Regions from separate parts of the Kluyvera sp. 1366 genome, predicted to be linked through region 2. Evidence: predicted binding sites of a transcription regulator. Region 2 holds the regulator's gene; each other region holds the start of a gene.
The links. The regulator CRP, encoded in region 2, controls carbon source genes, mostly activating them, when cyclic AMP is high. The targets are predictions, from matches to a motif close to ATGTGANNNNNNTCACAT.
Positions count from the first base shown of each region.

Region 1 (4,832 bases), on a different contig from region 2:
CACTCGGCGGCAAATACCCGGTTATCTGCGTTGTGCTGTTCAATCCAGCAAATGGTACCTGCTTCGCTTCGTTTGGCGCACATCCGGACTTTGGCGTCGCACTTGAGCGAACCGTTACTGAACTGCTGCAGGGCCGTGGTCTGAAAGATCTCGACGTGTTCACACCGCCAACGTTCGATGATGAAGAGGTAGCGGAACACGCTAACCTGGAAACGCATTTCATCGATTCAAGCGGTCTGATTTCATGGGATATGTTTAAAGACGATGCCGATTATCCTTTCGTCGACTGGAGCTTTGCGGGTACCACTCATGAAGAGTTTGATACGCTAATGGCGATCTTCCGTGCGGAAGATAAAGAAGTCTATATCGCTGACTATGAACATCTGAGTGTTTACGCTTGCCGCATTATCGTGCCGGGCATGTCTGATATTTATCCAGCAGAAGATCTGCTGCTGGCAAATAACAGCATGGGCGCACCACTGCGCAAAACCCTGCTGGCGCTGCCAGACAGCCAATGGGAACCCGAAGCCTATCTCGAGCTGATTGTGCAACTGGATGAGGAAGGTCATGATGACTTTACTCGCGTGCGCGAGCTGCTGGGTCTGGCATCAGGCAAAGATAATGGCTGGTACACGCTACGTATTGGCGAGCTGAAAGCCCTGCTGGCGCTGGCCGGCGGCGACCTGGATCAGGCTCTGATCTGGACTGAATGGACGATGGAGTTTAATCAGTCCATCTTTAGTGAAGAGCGCGCAAACTACTACCGCTGTCTGCAAACCTTGCTGCTGCTGGCAATGGAAGAGGAACGCGATCCGCTACAATATCATCGCGCCTTTATTCGTATGTACGGCCAGGCTGCTGTTGAGGCTGCTTCAGCGGCAATCAGTGGCGAAGCGCCCTTCTATGGATTGCAAGCGGTCGATCTGGATCTGAAAGCTTTCCCTGCGCATCAATCATTACTCGCTGCCTATGAAAAGCTGCAGACAGCTAAACGTCGTTATTGGTCACAAAAATAGTCTTAACGCTTAAATTTCCATTTATTGAAATTAGGGTATTGGTCAATGGCACTGAAAAAAATCAGTGCCATTTTTTTATATTGATCATACAAAGAGATTTAAGTGCATTATTAAATAACAATTCAGCTTTAATCGTTAATGATATTTAACAAAATCTAGTCTTGCCGCAGCCACCTTCAACTTATTTTGCATAAATTAAAAATTATTTATTACAATAAATTCAATAAGTTAAGCAGCACTCAGCCGCATTTACGCTTCGCTTATCAGCGACCTTCCGGTCAAATATGATCCACATCAATTTCTGACCTATACTCCTTTGTTAATATCTTTACAGGCAATTTTTGGAGAGCGTTAGTGTGAAAGCTGACAACCCTTTTAATTCATTATTACCGGCGGCAATGGCGAAAGTTGCAGAAGAAGCCGGCATATATAAAGCTACTAAACGTCCTTTAACCACCTTCTTCCTTGCCATCACTGCTGGCGTATTTATCTCAATCGCATTTGTCTTCTATATCACTGCGACCACCGGAAGTGGAGCAATGCCCTACGGCATAGCAAAACTGATCGGCGGTATCTGTTTCTCGCTCGGTTTAATGTTAGTCGTGGTGTGCGGTGCTGACCTGTTCACCTCAACTGTTTTGATCGTGGTGGCAAAAGCCAGCGGCCGTCTCACCTGGCTGCAACTCGGTCGACACTGGTTGACGGTCTATATCGGTAACCTGTTTGGTGCGCTGTTCTTTGTCGCTCTGATCTGGTTAGCCGGTGAACACATGGTGGCGAATGGTGCCTGGGGTTTGAATGTCCTGCAAACCGCTGACCATAAAATGCATCACACCTTTATTGAAGCAGTGAGTCTCGGCACGCTCGCCAACCTGATGGTTTGCCTGGCGGTGTGGATGAGTTATTCCGGCCGCAGTCTGATGGACAAAATGTTTGCGATGATCCTACCGGTGGCGATGTTTGTTGCCTGCGGTTTTGAACATAGTATTGCCAACATGTTCCTTATCCCGATGGCCATCGTTATCCGTGATTTTTCCAGCCCGGAATTCTGGCAAATGGCTGGTGCAAGCGCAGCACAGTTCCCATCACTAAGCGTTAGTGACTTTATTGTTAACAACCTGATTCCCGTGACCATCGGCAACATTATTGGCGGCGGATTATTAGTCGGTTTGACCTACTGGGTAATCTATCTGCGTGGCGATGAGCCGGTGCATTGATGAATTGGTACGGGCGTGCTGAGTCAGCGCGCCATACGTCAAAGTCTCCCTAAATAAGGCAGGTATATCATGTCCGAACTGAATGAAAAAATGGCGTCAGCCTGGGAAGGATTTAGCGCCGGCGAATGGCAGAACAGCGTCAACGTCCGTGACTTTATCCAGAAAAACTACACACCGTATGAAGGCGACGAATCCTTCCTCGCTGGCGCGACGCCGGCCACAACTAAGCTGTGGGACAGTGTACTTGAAGGCATCAAAATCGAGAACCGCACCCACGCGCCGGTAGATTTTGACACCGATCTGGCTTCAACCATCACCTCTCATGATGCCGGCTACATCAGCAAATCGCTGGAAAAAATCGTTGGCCTGCAAACTGAAGCACCTTTGAAACGTGCCATCATCCCGTTTGGCGGCATCAAAATGGTTGAGGGTTCTTGCAAGGTTTATGGCCGCGAACTTGATCCCGCGCTGAAAAAAGTCTTCACTGATTACCGCAAAACCCATAACCAGGGCGTGTTCGATGTTTACACCCCTGACATCATGCGCTGCCGTAAATCAGGCGTGTTGACGGGTTTACCGGATGCCTATGGCCGCGGTCGTATCATCGGTGACTATCGCCGCGTTGCGCTGTACGGCATCGATTTTCTGATGAAAGACAAAGTTGCGCAGTTCAATTCTCTGCAGAGCGATATGGAGAATGGCGTTGACCTCGAAGCCACCATTCGCCTGCGTGAAGAGATCTCTGAACAGCACCGCGCACTGGGTCAGATCAAAGAGATGGCTGCGAAGTATGGTTCAGATATCTCGCTGCCCGCTACCAATGCTCAAGAAGCCGTTCAGTGGACTTACTATGGCTATCTCGCGGCGGTGAAATCTCAGAACGGTGCGGCAATGTCCTTTGGTCGCGTATCCACCTTCCTTGATGTGTATATCGAGCGCGATATTCAGGCCGGAAAACTGACTGAAGAAGAAGCACAGGAACTGATTGACCATCTGGTGATGAAACTGCGTATGGTGCGCTTCCTGCGTACACCTGAATACGATGAGCTGTTCTCTGGTGACCCAATCTGGGCAACAGAATCACTGGCGGGTATGGGCGTCGATGGCCGTACTCTGGTGACTAAAAGCACCTTCCGTTTCCTGAATACGCTTTACACCATGGGGCCATCTCCGGAGCCAAATATGACCATCCTGTGGTCAGAAAAACTGCCGGTTAACTTTAAGAAATACGCCGCAAAAGTGTCTATCGATACATCCTCATTGCAGTATGAGAATGATGACCTGATGCGTCCTGACTTCGACAACGATGACTATGCTATCGCCTGCTGCGTTAGCCCAATGATTGTCGGTAAGCAGATGCAGTTCTTCGGTGCGCGTGCCAACCTGGCAAAAACCCTGCTGTACGCAATCAACGGTGGCGTTGACGAAAAACTGAAAATGCAGGTGGGTCCGAAAGAAGCACCAATCACTGACGAGATTCTTGATTACGACACCGTGATGGAGCGCCTGGATCACTTCATGGATTGGCTGGCTAAGCAGTACGTCACCTCCCTGAATATCATTCACTACATGCACGATAAGTACAGCTACGAAGCTTCACTGATGGCGCTTCACGATCGTGACGTTTATCGCACCATGGCCTGTGGTATCGCGGGTCTGTCTGTTGCGGCTGACTCACTTTCTGCCATCAAATACGCCAAAGTGAAAACCATCCGTGATGAAGATGGTTTAGCGGTAGACTTTGAAATTGAAGGCGAATATCCGCAATTTGGTAATAACGACTCTCGCGTTGATGACATGGCGTGCGATTTGGTTGAACGTTTCATGAAGAAAATTCAGAAACTGCAAACCTACCGTAACGCGGTGCCAACTCAGTCAGTGCTGACCATCACTTCTAACGTGGTTTACGGTAAGAAAACCGGTAATACGCCAGACGGACGTCGTGCGGGTGCGCCATTCGGTCCGGGTGCTAACCCAATGCACGGCCGTGATCAGAAAGGTGCGGTGGCTTCACTGACCTCCGTCGCGAAACTGCCCTTTGCTTACGCGAAAGACGGCATCTCTTATACTTTCTCCATCGTGCCAAATGCGCTGGGTAAAGATGATAACGTGCGTAAAACCAATCTTGCTGGCCTGATGGATGGATATTTCCACCATGAAGCCAATATTGAGGGCGGTCAACATCTGAACGTTAACGTGATGAACCGTGAGATGTTGCTGGATGCGATGGAACATCCTGAGAAGTATCCGCAGCTGACCATTCGCGTATCCGGTTATGCTGTGCGCTTCAACTCGCTCACCAAAGAGCAGCAGAAAGATGTAATTACCCGTACGTTCACTCAGTCGCTGTAATCGTAGTTCACTGAGATTGAAAGGCTCCTGCGGGAGCCTTTTCTCCACAAGTCCGTTTTGCCAGTTTGCTGGTGCTGGCGACCTGGCAAAATCGACTTTCACTTTTAGAGCACAACATAGATTGTGCTGCCTGATATTCAGGCCCACCTGGAGAACTCATCGCAATGTCAACCATCGGTCGTATCCACTCCTTTGAATCCTGCGGCACCGTTGACGGCCCAGGCATCCGCTTCATTACCTTTTTTCA
Region 1 covers NZ_JBTRDW010000006.1:415,468-420,299, forward strand. Annotated here, with positions in the region: gene ycaO (30S ribosomal protein S12 methylthiotransferase accessory factor YcaO) at 1-1,016, shown strand, start outside; gene focA (formate transporter FocA) at 1,373-2,233, shown strand; gene pflB (formate C-acetyltransferase) at 2,303-4,585, shown strand; gene pflA (pyruvate formate lyase 1-activating protein) at 4,750-4,832, shown strand, end outside.
Region 1: the regulator CRP is predicted to act here: its motif matches at 1,299-1,316, upstream of focA (formate transporter FocA).

Region 2 (4,832 bases):
AGGTTTGGGGATGTTAAAGAACAGCGCCAGCGAGCTGCCAAACATCAGCATCACAGCGAAGCGGGCTGCGGTGCGTAACGCGGTGGATTTGAATGACAGATAACTGCGCAGCGCCGGCAACAGCGGCAAACGGCGCTGGCGATCGGCCATCAGGTCACGCGTGTAGAGCGGCTTCTGCGTACGCAACACGCGGGCGATGCGACTGAAGTGATACAGGCAGAAGTTGCCGACCGGATTATCCGGATGCTGGCGTGCAATTTTCTCCAGCGCGCCGAGCTGTTTCTCCATGTGAAAACGGTCCGGCAGCTGATGGTAGAGAATCGCATCCGCCAGCACGCGCAGCCGCGCCGAGATAATCTTGGCGTTCCAGCGAATCACCGCTTCGGCGTGGCTCTCCTCAACCAGCTTCTGCACCTCTTCGGGCTGATGCAAACTCACGGAGATGTGTTCCTGTAAATCCAGCGCCACCTGGAAAGCGCGCGTCAGGCGTTTGTGGCTGTTATCGCGGCTCGCCGACAGCATATGCATTTGCTGATAACAGGTGGTAATGAGGTCGACCGCCTTTTGCTGGCGCGCCAGCAGCGGCGGCAGCGCTTTCTCCGGATCGGTCAGCTGCGTCAGTAAGGTGTATTTGGCATCGCAGTAATCCGCCAGCTCGCGGAACAGCAGGCTGAGCGATTCGCGCATCGGCTGCTCTTTCCACAGCCAGAACCAGAACCAGTTGAACAAGCCGTACCACAGCGTGCCGCCAATATAGAGCAGCGGCGGCACCCATATCGGCATGCGTCCCACTAAGCTGAGCGTAAAGATGGCGGCGATGAGTGTGGCGGGCAGCAGGCGCGCGTGCAGCGGGCCGATTTCGCCGGTTACGCCAATCAGCAGCGGCAGCGCCAGTAAAATCAGCGGCAGCGGTATCTGGTAAGCGGTGAGGATTTGCATCAGGAAACTGCCGGTGGCAAACAGCGAACCACCCACAATCAGGCGTTTGAAGAAGCGTTTGTGCGGCGTATCCAGTCCCGCCATGTTGCAGCAGGCGGGCACTAACGAGAACAGCAGACCTTTTTGCAGATCGCCAAACAGCCAACCGAGAGCCACAGGCAGGCACAGCACCAGCGTTTGCCGCAGCGCATAGTTAACTTCGGGATGATAGATGATTCGGCGCCACATCAGCTCATCGCAAATAGAAACGGCGCGATGTTGCCATCACGCCGTGGGTGAGAAGAAATTAGCGGGTGCCGTAAACGACGATGGTTTTACCGTGTGCGGAGATCAGGTTCTGATCTTCCAGCATTTTCAGGATACGACCCACGGTTTCGCGTGAGCAGCCCACGATCTGACCAATCTCCTGACGGGTGATTTTGATTTGCATCCCGTCTGGGTGAGTCATCGCATCTGGCTGTTTGGCCAGATTTAGCAGCGTTTGCGCAATACGTCCGGTGACATCGAGGAAGGCAAGGTTGCCCACTTTCTCAGATGTCACTTGCAGACGACGCGCCATTTGCGACGAAAGTCGCATTAAAATATCCGGGTTTACCTGAATCAGCTGACGGAATTTTTTGTATGAAATTTCAGCCACTTCGCAGGCAGACTTCGCACGCACCCAAGCACTGCGTTCCTGGCCTTCTTCGAAAAGACCGAGTTCGCCGATGAAATCCCCCTGATTGAGGTAGGAGAGAATCATCTCTTTGCCTTCTTCATCTTTAATCAGTACCGCTACGGAACCTTTTACGATGTAGTACAGCGTTTCCGCTTTCTCACCCTGATGGATGAGCGTGCTTTTGGATGGATATTTGTGAATATGGCAATGGGACAGGAACCATTCGAGTGTAGGGTCTGTTTGCGGTTTGCCGAGAACCATTCGCTATTATCCTCTGTTGTAATCGTGCCCAAAACACAGGGGGCATTTTTTCCCTGTCAGGCGGTTTAATCGTCGAGCGTTTCCAGTAAAGGAAAAATTATTCCGGGTGGACTCTTAAGCTACGCTTTTGATTCTTCCGGCCTTCGTCTGTGATGACGAAAATATTTTCAGCACTGTTTGTAGCACAGCTTTTGCGAGCTGTCTTGTGTTGTCTCGCTTCAGCAGAAGGGGGATTACTCTGGATTGCTGTTTGTCAGGTGAAAGCGTACTCTGGCGGCAAAACCGCCGCTTCAGGAGAAAGAATCATGCAGGCACGAGTGAAATGGGTGGAAGGTCTTACCTTTCTCGGAGAATCCTCATCCGGCCATCAGGTATTGATGGATGGTAATTCCGGTGATAAAGCGCCAAGTCCAATGGAAATGGTGCTGATGGCCGCGGGCGGCTGTAGTGCTATTGATGTGGTGTCGATCCTGCAAAAAGGGCGCAGCGATGTGGCCGATTGCGAAGTGAAGCTCACATCGGAACGCCGTGAAGAAGCGCCACGCATTTTTACCCACATCAACCTGCATTTTATCGTTAGCGGTAAAGCGTTGAGCGATAAGGCCGTTTCGCGTGCGGTTGATCTGTCAGCGGAAAAATATTGTTCGGTAGCGATCATGCTGGGTAAAGGCGTGGAAATTACCCACAGCTATGAAGTGATCGAGTTATAACTCGGATTGTAGCGGCGCAATTTATTGCGCAATAAATTGCGCCGCTACGGAATGACTTCGCTTATTCAATCCGCTTCCCTTCAATCAGTCGCTGTACCAGCGGCAGCATAATCAGCTCCATCGCCAATCCCATTTTGCCACCCGGCACCACCAGCGTATTGATGTGGGAAATAAACGATCCCTGAATCATCGCCAGCAGATAGGGGAACGCGATGCCTTCCAGACCACGGAAATGAATCACCACAAAGCTTTCGTCGAGCGACGGAATTTCGCGTGCGGCAAACGGGTTTGAGGTATCAACGGTCGGCACGCGCTGGAAGTTAATGTGGGTGCGCGAGAACTGTGGCGTGATGAAGTTAATGTAATCCTCCATTGACCGTACCACCGAATCCATCACCGCTTCGCGTGAATGGCCGCGCTCGCTGGTGTCACGCACCAGCTTCTGAATCCACTCAAGGTTAACAATCGGCACCACGCCAACCAGCAGATCGACATGCTCCGCCACATTTTGCTGCTGCGTGACCACACCGCCATGTAAGCCTTCATAGAACAGCACATCGGTGTTTTCCGGCAGCGGCTGCCACGGCGTAAAGGTGCCCGGCACCTGATTCCACGGCACGGCTTCATCGTAGGTATGCAGATATTTGCGCGATTCGCCAAGGCCGGTTTGGCCGTAATGTTTAAACGTCTGCTCCAGCAGGCCGAAGTCGTTGGCTTCCGGGCCGAAGTAGCTGATGTGGCGCCCGAGATCGCGCGCCTTGCGGATCGCCATGTCCATTTCCGGACGTGTGTAGCGATGGAAACTGTCGCCTTCGAGTTCCGCCGCATGCAAATTCAGCTGCTGGAAAATCTTACGGAAGGCGAGGCTGGTGGTGGTGGTTCCGGCGCCGCTGGAACCGGTGACGGCAATAATTGGATGCCTGGCTGACATAACAGAGCTCCCTGTGAAGTCCGGCGATGAGCATTGTTACCACGAATTGCCGCGGGGTGCATCAGCCGCGGAATTCACCCTTCGGCATAATATTGATCGATTCATGCAGTTCCGACCACACCAGCACCACGTCGCCGCGCTCCAGTTGGCGGCGTACGTCGGCGACTTTTTGCAGCAAACTGCGTTCCTGCTCGCCGTAATCAGTGCCTTCGCGTAACACGAAGGTTTCAATCAGGTTTTCCAGCGTGTCCGCTTCGAGTTCTTGCCAGGGAATAATCACAATTACACATCCAGATAGGTTGAGAGCCAGTCGGGCACGCGCTGTTCCAGCCACATTTTCGGTTTAAGAACGGTGCCGCCGACGAAACCGACGTGGCCGCCTTGCTGCGTCAGCTGATACTGAATGGAGGCTGACAGCTGGTCAGGTTGCGGAATAACGGCATCGGTCATAAAGGGATCGTCTTGCGCGTGAATGATCAACAGCGGTTTACGCACGCCGGTCAGCAACGGCATCGCGCTGGCTCGTTGATAATAGTCGTTGGCGTCAATAAAACCGTGCGCACGTGCGGTTATCGCATCATCGAACTCGCGTAAGCGGCGGAAAGCACGTAACTGGCTGAGATCGACCGGCAGCGTGCCAGGCCAGGCGCGCAGTTTGCGCGTGGCGTTCTTTTTCAGCTGCGTCAGTAAATAGTGCTGATAAAAGCGTGAAAACCCCACATCCAGCTTGCCGCTGCAAGGCTCGAGCGCCAGCGGCGCTGAGATGGCGATGCCGGCATCAATCGGCACGTCGTGACCTTGCTGACCCAGCAGGCAAGCGAGCATGTTGCCGCCCAGCGAAACGCCGACGGCGGCGGTGGGTACGCTGCCCCATTCGCGCTGCAGCCAGTGAAGGAAGTAGGTGGCGTCTTCGGTTTCACCGGAGTGATAGATGCGCTTTAAGCGATTAGGCTCGCCGCTGCAGCCGCGAAAGTGCATTACCACCGCCAGCCAGCCGCGTGCCTGACACGCCTGCATCAGGCCGTGCGCATACGGGCTGCGAAAGCTGCCTTCCAGTCCGTGAAACATCACCATGCGCGGTTTATGACGCGCCTGCGCCGGATCTTCACTCCACGCTAAATCGACAAAATCGCCGTCCGGCAGGTCAAGACGCTGCCAGTGCGGACGTAACGTAACGCGGCGCCGCAGAATACGCGGCAGCAGCGTTTGCAGATGCGCGTTACTGAATCCGCGCAGGGGTTTAAAACGCTCGCCGCTGGGGCGATCAAAATAGCTTGGGTAAAGGCTTGTCTGATGCATAAGTCGCTGATAGCTTCGATGGGTTGTTCGCTTT
Region 2 covers NZ_JBTRDW010000010.1:44,174-49,005, reverse strand. Annotated here, with positions in the region: gene ACVLVH_RS20560 (YccS/YhfK family putative transporter) at 1-1,167, opposite strand, end outside; gene crp (cAMP-activated global transcriptional regulator CRP) at 1,226-1,858, opposite strand; gene ACVLVH_RS20550 (OsmC family protein) at 2,164-2,568, shown strand; gene ACVLVH_RS20545 (phosphoribulokinase) at 2,630-3,499, opposite strand; gene ACVLVH_RS20540 (YheU family protein) at 3,561-3,779, opposite strand; gene ACVLVH_RS20535 (hydrolase) at 3,782-4,798, opposite strand.

Region 3 (4,832 bases), on a different contig from region 2:
GCTGAAAATGGCAAATGCCAGCGCATCATCATCCTGATCGCCGCGGTGATGGCGCAGGATCGCTTTGGTTTTCGGCAGCGTCACGTCCTGCAGCGAGGTGGGATCGAGCGCTATCAGCCGTTTGGCGAACAGCATTTGCTGAGTATCAAACAGCTCGTTCACCGTATCGCGGGTTTGATGCCAGGCGCTGAGGCCGGCCAGGCCGCCGCACACTATAATCAGCAGCACAAAGCCGATGGCGAGGCGCAGAAACAGACTCATTCCGCCGCTCCCAGCGTATAACCGACGCCGTGCACGGTACGAATAAACTGGCTGCCGAGTTTCTTGCGCAGATGATGAATGTGCACTTCCACCGCATTGCTGGAGACATCTTCATCCCAGCTGTAGAGCTTCTCCTCCAGCTGACTGCGCGTCAGCACGCGGCCAGGATTACGCAGAAACAGTTCCAGCAGCGCCAGTTCACGGCTTTTCAGGCTAACGGGTTCGCCATCGCACAGCACGCTGTGGCTGCCGGGCGCCATTACCACGTTGCCGTGTTTCAGTTCCGGCTGCAGTTGCCCATGACGGCGACGGATCAACGCCTGCAAGCGTGCCGCCACTTCTGTTAATGCAAACGGCTTGCACAGGTAATCGTCGGCGCCGAGTTGCAATCCCTGTACGCGCTGATCGAGCGCATCGCGCGCGGTGAGAATCAGCACCGGCACATCGTGTCCTTGCTGGCGCCACTGACGCAGGATATCCAGACCATCGCGTTCGGGCAGCGACAGATCCAGCACCACTGCGTCCCAGGGCGCGGCGGTCAACGCCTGAAATCCGGCTTCGCCGGAGACAAACCAATCCACGCTGAAACCGAGCTTGGTCAACCCGACTTTCAAACCGTCGCCAATCAGCGTGTCATCTTCAATCAGTAAAATGCGCATCAACCCTCCTTCTATTAAGCGGAGTTATACGAAGCACAATTGCTCTTGTACAGCGAAAATCCCGGCAAATAGACTATTTTTCATGAATATTAGCCAAACGGATTCTCTTAAGATCCTGTTAAGAACCTTATGGTGAAATAGCTCCCGTAAACCGACACATTCATGGAAAAGAGGTGAATTATGAAAAAGTCTGCAGCTCTGTTAGCGATTGTCGCCCTGGCCGCCACGCCGGTTCTTGCCGCTCAGCAAGGTGGCTTTGTTGATCCCAATGCGCCATCCGCGCAGGTGAAGTCCGGTGGGTTCAAAGCCGACAACACCAGCGTTGTCACGGTAAAACAGGCCGAAGAGATGAAAGACGATAGCTGGATTACCGTGCGCGGTACGCTTGAGAAGCAAATCGGTGATGAGGATTATCAGTTCCGTGATGCCACCGGCACCATGAAAGTTGAAATCGATCATAAACGCTGGAACGGTTTGACCATCACGCCGAAGGATCAGGTAGAACTGACCGGCGAACTGGATAAAGATTTCAACTCCATCGAACTGGACGTGAAACAGGTACGTAAACTGCCGTAATCCCATCTTCGGGGCCGCAGCAGCGGCTCCAAAATCCCACCAAACTCAAATGCTCTCTGGCACAAGCGAAACGTTTCGATGGCGATCACATTTCCGTGATGCCGTCATTGAGTTGCCGTGCGCATTTTATACACTCCCGATCAGCGAAACGTTTCGCTGTGGAGTGGAATAAATGAAAAAAGGTCGCTTGTTAAACGCTGAAGTCTCACATGTGATTGCTCGCCTGGGGCACACCGATACGCTGACGATTGCAGATGCAGGCTTGCCGATTCCGGCCGGTCCACAGCGCATCGATCTGGCGTTAACGCCGGGTACGCCCGAATTTCTACAGGTAGTTGACGTTGTCACGCAGGAGATGCAGGTCGAAAGCGCCCTGATGGCGGAGGAGATTAAGCAGCACAATCCGCAGCTCCACAGCGCACTGCTCGCCGTGCTCGAAGCCTTGCAACAGCACCAGGGGAATGTCATCACCATCCGTTACACCAGCCATGAACAATTCAAACAACATACGCAGCGTAGTCAGGCGGTCATTCGCAGCGGAGAGTGTTCTCCGTATGCGAATGTCATCCTGAGCGCCGGCGTGACCTTCTGAGGCCGCTATGCAACCGTTATTGCAACTCAAAGGAATTGAAAAGTCGTTTCCTGGCGTGAAGGCGTTGAATGGCGCATCGCTGGCCGTTTATCCGGGACGCGTGATGGCGCTGGTGGGTGAAAACGGCGCGGGCAAATCCACCATGATGAAAGTGCTGACCGGCATTTACAGCATGGATGCCGGTTCCCTGCAGTGGCTGGGTAAGGATGTGGCGTTCTCTGGCCCGAAAGCGTCGCAGGAAGCAGGCATTGGCATTATCCATCAGGAACTGAACCTGATTCCGCAACTGACTGTTGCCGAGAATATCTTCCTTGGCCGCGAATGTGTTAACCGCTTTGGCCGCATCGAATGGAAAAAGATGTATGCCGAAGCGGATGCGCTATTAAAGCGCCTCAATCTGCGTTTCGACAGCCACAAGCTGGTGGGCGATTTGTCGATTGGCGATCAGCAGATGGTCGAGATCGCCAAGGTGCTCAGCTTCGAGTCGAAAGTCATCATTATGGATGAACCGACCGATGCGCTGACTGATACCGAAACGCTGTCGCTGTTCCGCGTCATCAATGAACTGAAAGCGCAAGGCTGCGGCATCGTCTATATCTCGCACCGCATGAAAGAGATCTTCGAGATTTGCGATGACGTCACCGTGTTCCGCGATGGGCAGTTTATTGCCGAACGCGCGGTGTGCGATCTCAGCGAAGAGAGCCTGATCGAGATGATGGTCGGCCGCAAGCTGGAAGATCAATATCCGCGTATCGATCAACAGCCGGGCGAGATCCGCTTAAAAGTGGAAAATCTCAGCGGTCCGGGCGTTGATAACGTCAGCTTTACGCTGCGCAAAGGGGAAATCCTTGGCGTGTCGGGTCTGATGGGCGCAGGACGTACTGAACTGATGAAAGTGCTGTACGGCGCGCTGCCGCGCAGCAAAGGCAAAGTGACGCTGAACGGCCGCGAGATCGTGACCCGCTCTCCGCAGGATGGCCTCGCCAGCGGCATTGTGTATATCTCGGAAGACCGCAAGCGCGATGGTCTGGTGCTCGGCATGTCGGTGAAAGAGAACATGTCGTTGACCGCGCTGCGCTATTTCAGCACTGGCGCGGGCAACCTGCGCCACAGCGACGAGCAGCTGGCGGTGGGCGATTTTATCCGCCTGTTCAACGTTAAAACCCCGTCAATGGAGCAGCCGATTGGTCTGCTATCTGGCGGTAATCAGCAAAAAGTGGCGATTGCGCGTGGCCTGATGACGCGCCCCGATGTGCTGATTCTTGATGAGCCGACACGCGGCGTCGATGTCGGGGCAAAAAAAGAAATTTATCAGTTAATTAACCAGTTTAAAGCCGAAGGGCTGAGCATCATTTTGGTGTCGTCGGAAATGCCGGAAGTGCTGGGCATGAGCGATCGCATCGTGGTGATGCATGAAGGCCATCTGAGTGGCGAATTTTCCCGTGAGCAAGCTACCCAGGAATCCCTGATGGCGGCGGCAGTCGGTAAGCAACACAGCGAGGAGTTAGTTGTATGAGCACCCAAACCTTACCCGCCAGCCGTCGTTGGTTTAGCAAAGCCTGGCTGCTGGAGCAGAAATCACTGATTGCATTGATCGTGCTGATTGCCGTGGTTGCCAGCCAGAGTCCGAACTTCTTCACGCTGGCCAACATGTTCAACATTCTGCAGCAGACGTCGGTCAACGCCATTATGGCGGTCGGCATGACGCTGGTGATTCTGACCTCGGGCATTGATCTATCGGTGGGATCGCTGCTGGCGCTGACCGGCGCGGTGGCGGCATCGATTGTCGGATTGGAGGTGAATGCGCTGGTGGCCGTTGCGGCTTCGCTGGCGCTGGGGGCGGCGATTGGCGGTATTACCGGCGTGATTGTGGCGCGCGGCAAGGTGCAGGCTTTCATCGCCACGCTGGTGATGATGTTGCTGCTGCGCGGCGTCACCATGGTTTACACCAACGGCAGCCCAATCAATACCGGTTTTAACGATAACGCCGATCTGTTCGGCTGGTTCGGTATCGGTCGCCCGTTGGGCATTCCAACGCCGGTGTGGCTGATGGTCGCGGTGTTCGGGCTGGCGTGGTACATGCTGCATCACACGCGCCTTGGTCGTTACATTTATGCGCTGGGTGGCAACGAAGCGGCTACGCGTTTGTCGGGCATCAACGTTAATCGCGTCAAAATCATCGTCTATTCGCTGTGCGGCCTGCTGGCGGCATTGGCGGGCACCATCGAAGTGGCGCGTCTCTCTTCCGCACAACCTACAGCGGGCACCGGTTATGAACTGGATGCGATTGCTGCGGTGGTGCTGGGCGGTACCAGCCTGGCGGGCGGTAAAGGTCGCATCATGGGTACGCTGATTGGTGCGTTGATCCTCGGTTTCCTGAATAACGGCCTGAATCTGATGGGCGTATCGTCTTACTACCAAATGATTGTTAAAGCCGTCGTCATTCTGCTAGCGGTGCTGGTGGATAACAAAAGCAGTAAATAACTCTGACCTTCACACAGGATTTAAAAATGAAAAAGTTAACTGCATTGGCCGTCATTCTTGGCGCCACCCTCAGTGCTGGCGCGATGGCAAAGGACACCATTGCTCTGGTGGTATCTACGCTGAATAATCCGTTCTTTGTGTCACTGAAAGATGGCGCACAGAAAGAAGCTGACCAATTGGGTTATAACCTCGTGGTGCTGGATTCGCAGAACAACCCGGCGAAAGAGCTGGCGAACGTGCAGGATCTGACGGTGCGCGGC
Region 3 covers NZ_JBTRDW010000008.1:272,248-277,079, forward strand. Annotated here, with positions in the region: gene qseC (quorum sensing histidine kinase QseC) at 1-261, opposite strand, end outside; gene qseB (quorum sensing response regulator transcription factor QseB) at 258-920, opposite strand; gene ACVLVH_RS19135 (YgiW/YdeI family stress tolerance OB fold protein) at 1,101-1,496, shown strand; gene rbsD (D-ribose pyranase) at 1,669-2,088, shown strand; gene rbsA (ribose ABC transporter ATP-binding protein RbsA) at 2,096-3,604, shown strand; gene rbsC (ribose ABC transporter permease) at 3,601-4,572, shown strand; gene rbsB (ribose ABC transporter substrate-binding protein RbsB) at 4,599-4,832, shown strand, end outside.
Region 3: the regulator CRP is predicted to act here: its motif matches at 1,570-1,587, upstream of rbsD (D-ribose pyranase).

Region 4 (4,832 bases), on a different contig from region 2:
TCGGCTACAGTAAAACCGAATGGTTGCATATGTGGTCGGCGGTGTTCCTGGTGGCGATTTTCGCCAACTTGTTCTTTGGCTTCTTCGGCGATAAGTTTGGCTGGCGAACCACCATCATGTGGGTTGGTGGCTTTGGCTATGCCGCGGTGCTGATTTTGGTCTGGGCCGTGCCGCAGCTGCTGGGTCACAACTTCTATGTGATGGCATTGGTGCTGTGCCTGTGCGGTATTACCATGGCCGGTTATGTGCCGCTGTCGGCGCTGTTCCCGTTGCTGGCCCCGGACAGCAAGGGCGCGGCCATGTCGGTGCTGAATCTGGGCGCAGGTCTCGGCGCCTTTATCGCACCTGCCATCACTGCGCTGTTCTACTCATCGCTGGGCGCGGGCGGGGTGCTGGGTATTTATGCCGGGCTTTATGTTCTGAGCGGCGTATTGACGCCATTCCTGAAAACGCCTGAAGAGCTGGATGCGCGGGTGGCGATGACGGACAAAGCGGCCTGAAAGACGTGAGATTTTGGTTATAAAAAAAGCCCAGTTAAGAAACTGGGCTTTTTATTGCGGTTAAGAGATTAGACGTTGAACAAGAAGTTCATCACGTCGCCATCTTTAACGATGTACTCTTTACCTTCTGAGCGCATTTTACCGGCTTCTTTCGCGCCTTGTTCGCCTTTGAAGGCAACGAAATCTTCAAACGCGATGGTCTGAGCGCGGATAAAGCCTTTCTCGAAGTCGGTATGGATTTTACCCGCCGCCTGTGGCGCTGTGGCGCCAACAGGAATGGTCCATGCACGCACTTCTTTCACGCCTGCGGTGAAGTAGGTTTGCAGGTTGAGCAGCGCATAACCGGCGCGGATCACGCGGTTCAGGCCCGGCTCTTCCAGACCCAGTTCAGCCATGAACTCGTCGCGTTCGTCATCTTCCAGCTCAGCGATATCAGACTCAACGGCAGCACACACTGGCACCACCACCGAACCTTCGGCTTCGGCAATCGCACGCACCTGATCGAGGTACGGATTGTTTTCGAAACCGTCTTCGTTGACATTAGCGATGTACATGGTTGGCTTCAGCGTCAGGAAGCTGAGGTAGCGGATTGCCGCTTTCTCGTCAGCATCCAGATTCAGTGCGCGCAGCATGCCCGCTTCTGACAGGTGCGGCAGGCACTTCTCCAGCGCAGCCAGTTCTGCTTTAGCATCTTTGTCGCCGCCTTTGGCTTTCTTCTGGCAACGCTGAATCGCACGTTCGCAGGTGTCGAGATCCGACAGCGCCAGCTCGGTGTTGATCACGTCAATATCTTCCGCCGGGTTAACTTTACCCGCAACGTGGATGATGTTGTCGTTTTCAAAGCAGCGCACCACGTGACCGATGGCTTCGGTTTCACGGATGTTAGTCAGGAACTGGTTGCCCAGGCCTTCACCTTTGGACGCGCCTTTCACCAGACCGGCGATATCGACGAATTCCATGGTGGTGGGCACGACGCGCTGTGGCTTAACAATCTCGCTCAGCTGATCGAGGCGCAGATCGGGCATTGGCACCACACCGGTGTTTGGCTCGATGGTGCAGAACGGAAAGTTGGCTGCTTCGATACCCGCTTTAGTTAGCGCGTTGAACAGGGTGGATTTACCGACGTTCGGCAGGCCCACAATACCGCATTTAAATCCCATGGTCTGATTACCTTTCTCACTGAGTGCGCAGCGCTATTGGATAGCGCCGACAGATTCAAAAAATTTCGCGCATTATACACAGAATTGCCTTCTGCGGCGCGGGAATTGGCCTTAGCCCGCCTTGAACGCGTGCAGGCGGTTCATCGCCTTAATCTTGTCTTCTTTCAGCCACAGTTCGGTGCAGCGCACCGCTTCGTCTACGGCATCATCAATCAGCTTTTGTTCGCTGGCTGGCGGCTTACCCAGCACGAAACCGGTCACTTTATTGCGGTCGCCAGGATGACCAATACCCACGCGTAAACGGTGAAAATTATTGTTGTTGCCCAGCTTGCTGATGATGTCTTTCAGGCCGTTATGGCCGCCGTGGCCGCCACCTTGCTTGAATTTCGCCACGCCCGGCGGTAAATCCAGCTCATCGTGCGCTACCAAAATCTCTTCTGGCGCAATGCGATAAAAAGTCGCCATCGCCGCCACCGCTTTGCCGCTGAGATTCATAAAAGTGGTGGGCACCAGCAGGCGCACATCTTCTCCCGCCAGCGACAGGCGCGCGGTGTAGCCATAAAACTTTGGCTCGTCTTTTAACGACTGATTGTTGCGGCTCGCCAGTAAATCGACATACCAGGCGCCAGCGTTATGGCGGGTTGCGGCGTATTCAGCGCCGGGATTGGCCAGCCCCACAATCAGTTTAATGCTGCTCACGATGTTTATCCTGTCTTGCTGCGGAAAGGGCGATAGTTTACTGCCTGGCGGCACGGATGACAAAGGCCATGCGCCATAGATAATGTCTCTACGTGACTAATCATTTTCTATCGAAATCAAGGCACTGGCGGTAAAGATTTGTCAAAGGTTGTGAAGGATATGTGATCCTGTACACAACTTAAGCGGCAGGTATTGCCTAAGCTTATGGCTAGTTAACCATACGTGCTGTTTTGCTTTTAAAAGGATGGAGGTGGATCATGAAACGTCAAAATTGCCGCTTTGTAGGTAACGGTTTGATGTGTTTGGGTTTACTGACGATGGTGTTAGGCGTCGGCTATTCCATTATTAACCAGCTTCCTTCACTCAACCTGCCGCAATTCCTCGCGCACGGTGCGATGTTCAGCATCTTCGTTGGCGCTTTACTGTGGCTGGTGGGCGCGCGCGTCAGCGGACGTGAGCGCGTGGAAGATCGTTATTACTGGTTACGTCATTACGGCGATAAGCGTTGCCGTCGCAATCACTCATCACATTAAGTGAGTACGGTTTGCTGCAGCGGCTGTAACTGCGCGAGATAACGTTCGATGCGGTTACGGCCGCTGGCTTTTGCACGGTACAATGCTTCATCGGCCAGCGCCAGCAACAGCGGGAAGGGTTCGCCAGGCTGCAGCGCGGTGGCATAACCGATGCTGACGGTATAACGCACGTCGTTGGGTTGCGACAGCTGTGTCGCTAAACGAATACGTTCACACACCCGCTGCGCCTGCTCGGCATCGCCGGGAATGATCGCCGCGAACTCCTCGCCACCCAAACGGGCAAAATGGCCACTCTCCGGCATCAACGCCTGCACCACCTGACAAAAATCGATTAATACTTGATCGCCTTGTTGATGGCCGAAACGGTCATTGATGCTTTTAAAATGGTCCAGATCGAACAGCACCGCGCTATAGACAAAGTGTTGTGACTGTCGCGCGCTGCGCAATATCATTTTATCGGCCTGCTCGAACAGCGCGCGGCGATTCCACACGCTGGTGAGCGGATCGTGCATTGATGCTAGCTTGTGGGCGATTTGCGTGCGTTCGTTGACCATCGCCAGAATGGTGAAACTCAGGCCAATAACAAACAGGATCGATTCAAGAATCACATACACCGAGAAGCTGGAACCGCCAATCGCACCGCGCACCGGCGTCGCCACCGCATCGTCCAGAAAGATACGCGCCACGTGAAACAGCAAATGGATCCATAGCAGGATTTGCGCCGGCCAAAAGGTGACGGTCAACGACGCGCGCACGCGCCACAGCAAGCGGATTAGCGCGCCGGTATAGATGATGCACAGCAGGCAAACCACCAGCACGCGCTTCGGCTGGCTGTGATAAAACGCGGGGAACAGGCACAAAATCGCCCACAACAAACCGCCGCCTAACCAGCTGAGGCCAATTGCTTTTCCGCAGAAGATGCGGAAGGCATTGAGCAGATTGCCATAAGCCAGCAACAGCATGACGTTGCCGACCGCGACCGGTAAAAAATGGAATCCCGCACTGCGTAAGCTGCTAAGGAACACCGCCGCCAGGGTTAAAACCAGCGCCAGCGTGGTGCAGCCCAATACGCGATCGTACTGCGCACCGACCCAGGCAAAAATCAAAATGATACTCAAAAACCCCAGCACAAAGAGCTCGCAAACAAACAGCGTGTAGAGGTCGAGAGTCATAGTGGTCGGAGCTCGGGGAAAAAGTGGGAAGAAAATAGCATTAAACATTGGACCGCTAAAGGGCGGCAATGCGAGTCACCAGAAAAGAGTGGATGGCAGCGAGAATAGCGAGATTTAACGAAATTTATCGCGCAAATATCAATGGCGAAAGTGGCTTAATCGGTGAGTCAGATTGAGGGCAGGGTGCAAAGAAAAACCGGGCACGAGGCCCGGTTTCACGCGATGAATTAATGCTCAAACATCGCGGAGATTGATTCTTCGTTGCTGATACGACGAATCGCTTCGGCCAACATGCCAGACAGCGTCAGAGTACGCACGTTTGGCAGAGATTTCATCTCTTCAGACAGCGGAATAGTATCGCAGACAATCACCTGGTCAATCACCGACTTACGCAGGTTTTCCACCGCGTTGCCGGAGAAGATTGGGTGAGTAGCGTAAGCGAAAACACGTTTCGCGCCGCGCTCTTTCAACGCTTCAGCCGCTTTGCACAGCGTACCGCCGGTGTCGATCATATCGTCGACCAGTACACAGTCACGACCCGCAACGTCACCAATAATGTGCATCACCTGCGAAACGTTCGCGCGCGGGCGGCGTTTGTCGATGATAGCCATATCGGTATCGTTGAGCAGTTTGGCGATGGCGCGGGCACGCACTACGCCACCGATGTCTGGGGAAACTACAATGGGATTTTCCAGGCCAATTTGCAGCATATCTTCCAGCAGGATTGGGCTGCCGAAGACGTTATCCACCGGGACATCAAAGAAGCCC
Region 4 covers NZ_JBTRDW010000002.1:527,869-532,700, reverse strand. Annotated here, with positions in the region: gene ACVLVH_RS05985 (MFS transporter) at 1-500, shown strand, start outside; gene ychF (redox-regulated ATPase YchF) at 569-1,660, opposite strand; gene pth (aminoacyl-tRNA hydrolase) at 1,772-2,359, opposite strand; gene ychH (stress-induced protein YchH) at 2,617-2,892, shown strand; gene ACVLVH_RS05965 (GGDEF domain-containing protein) at 2,889-4,064, opposite strand; gene prs (ribose-phosphate diphosphokinase) at 4,292-4,832, opposite strand, start outside.
Region 4: the regulator CRP is predicted to act here: its motif matches at 2,519-2,536, upstream of pth (aminoacyl-tRNA hydrolase).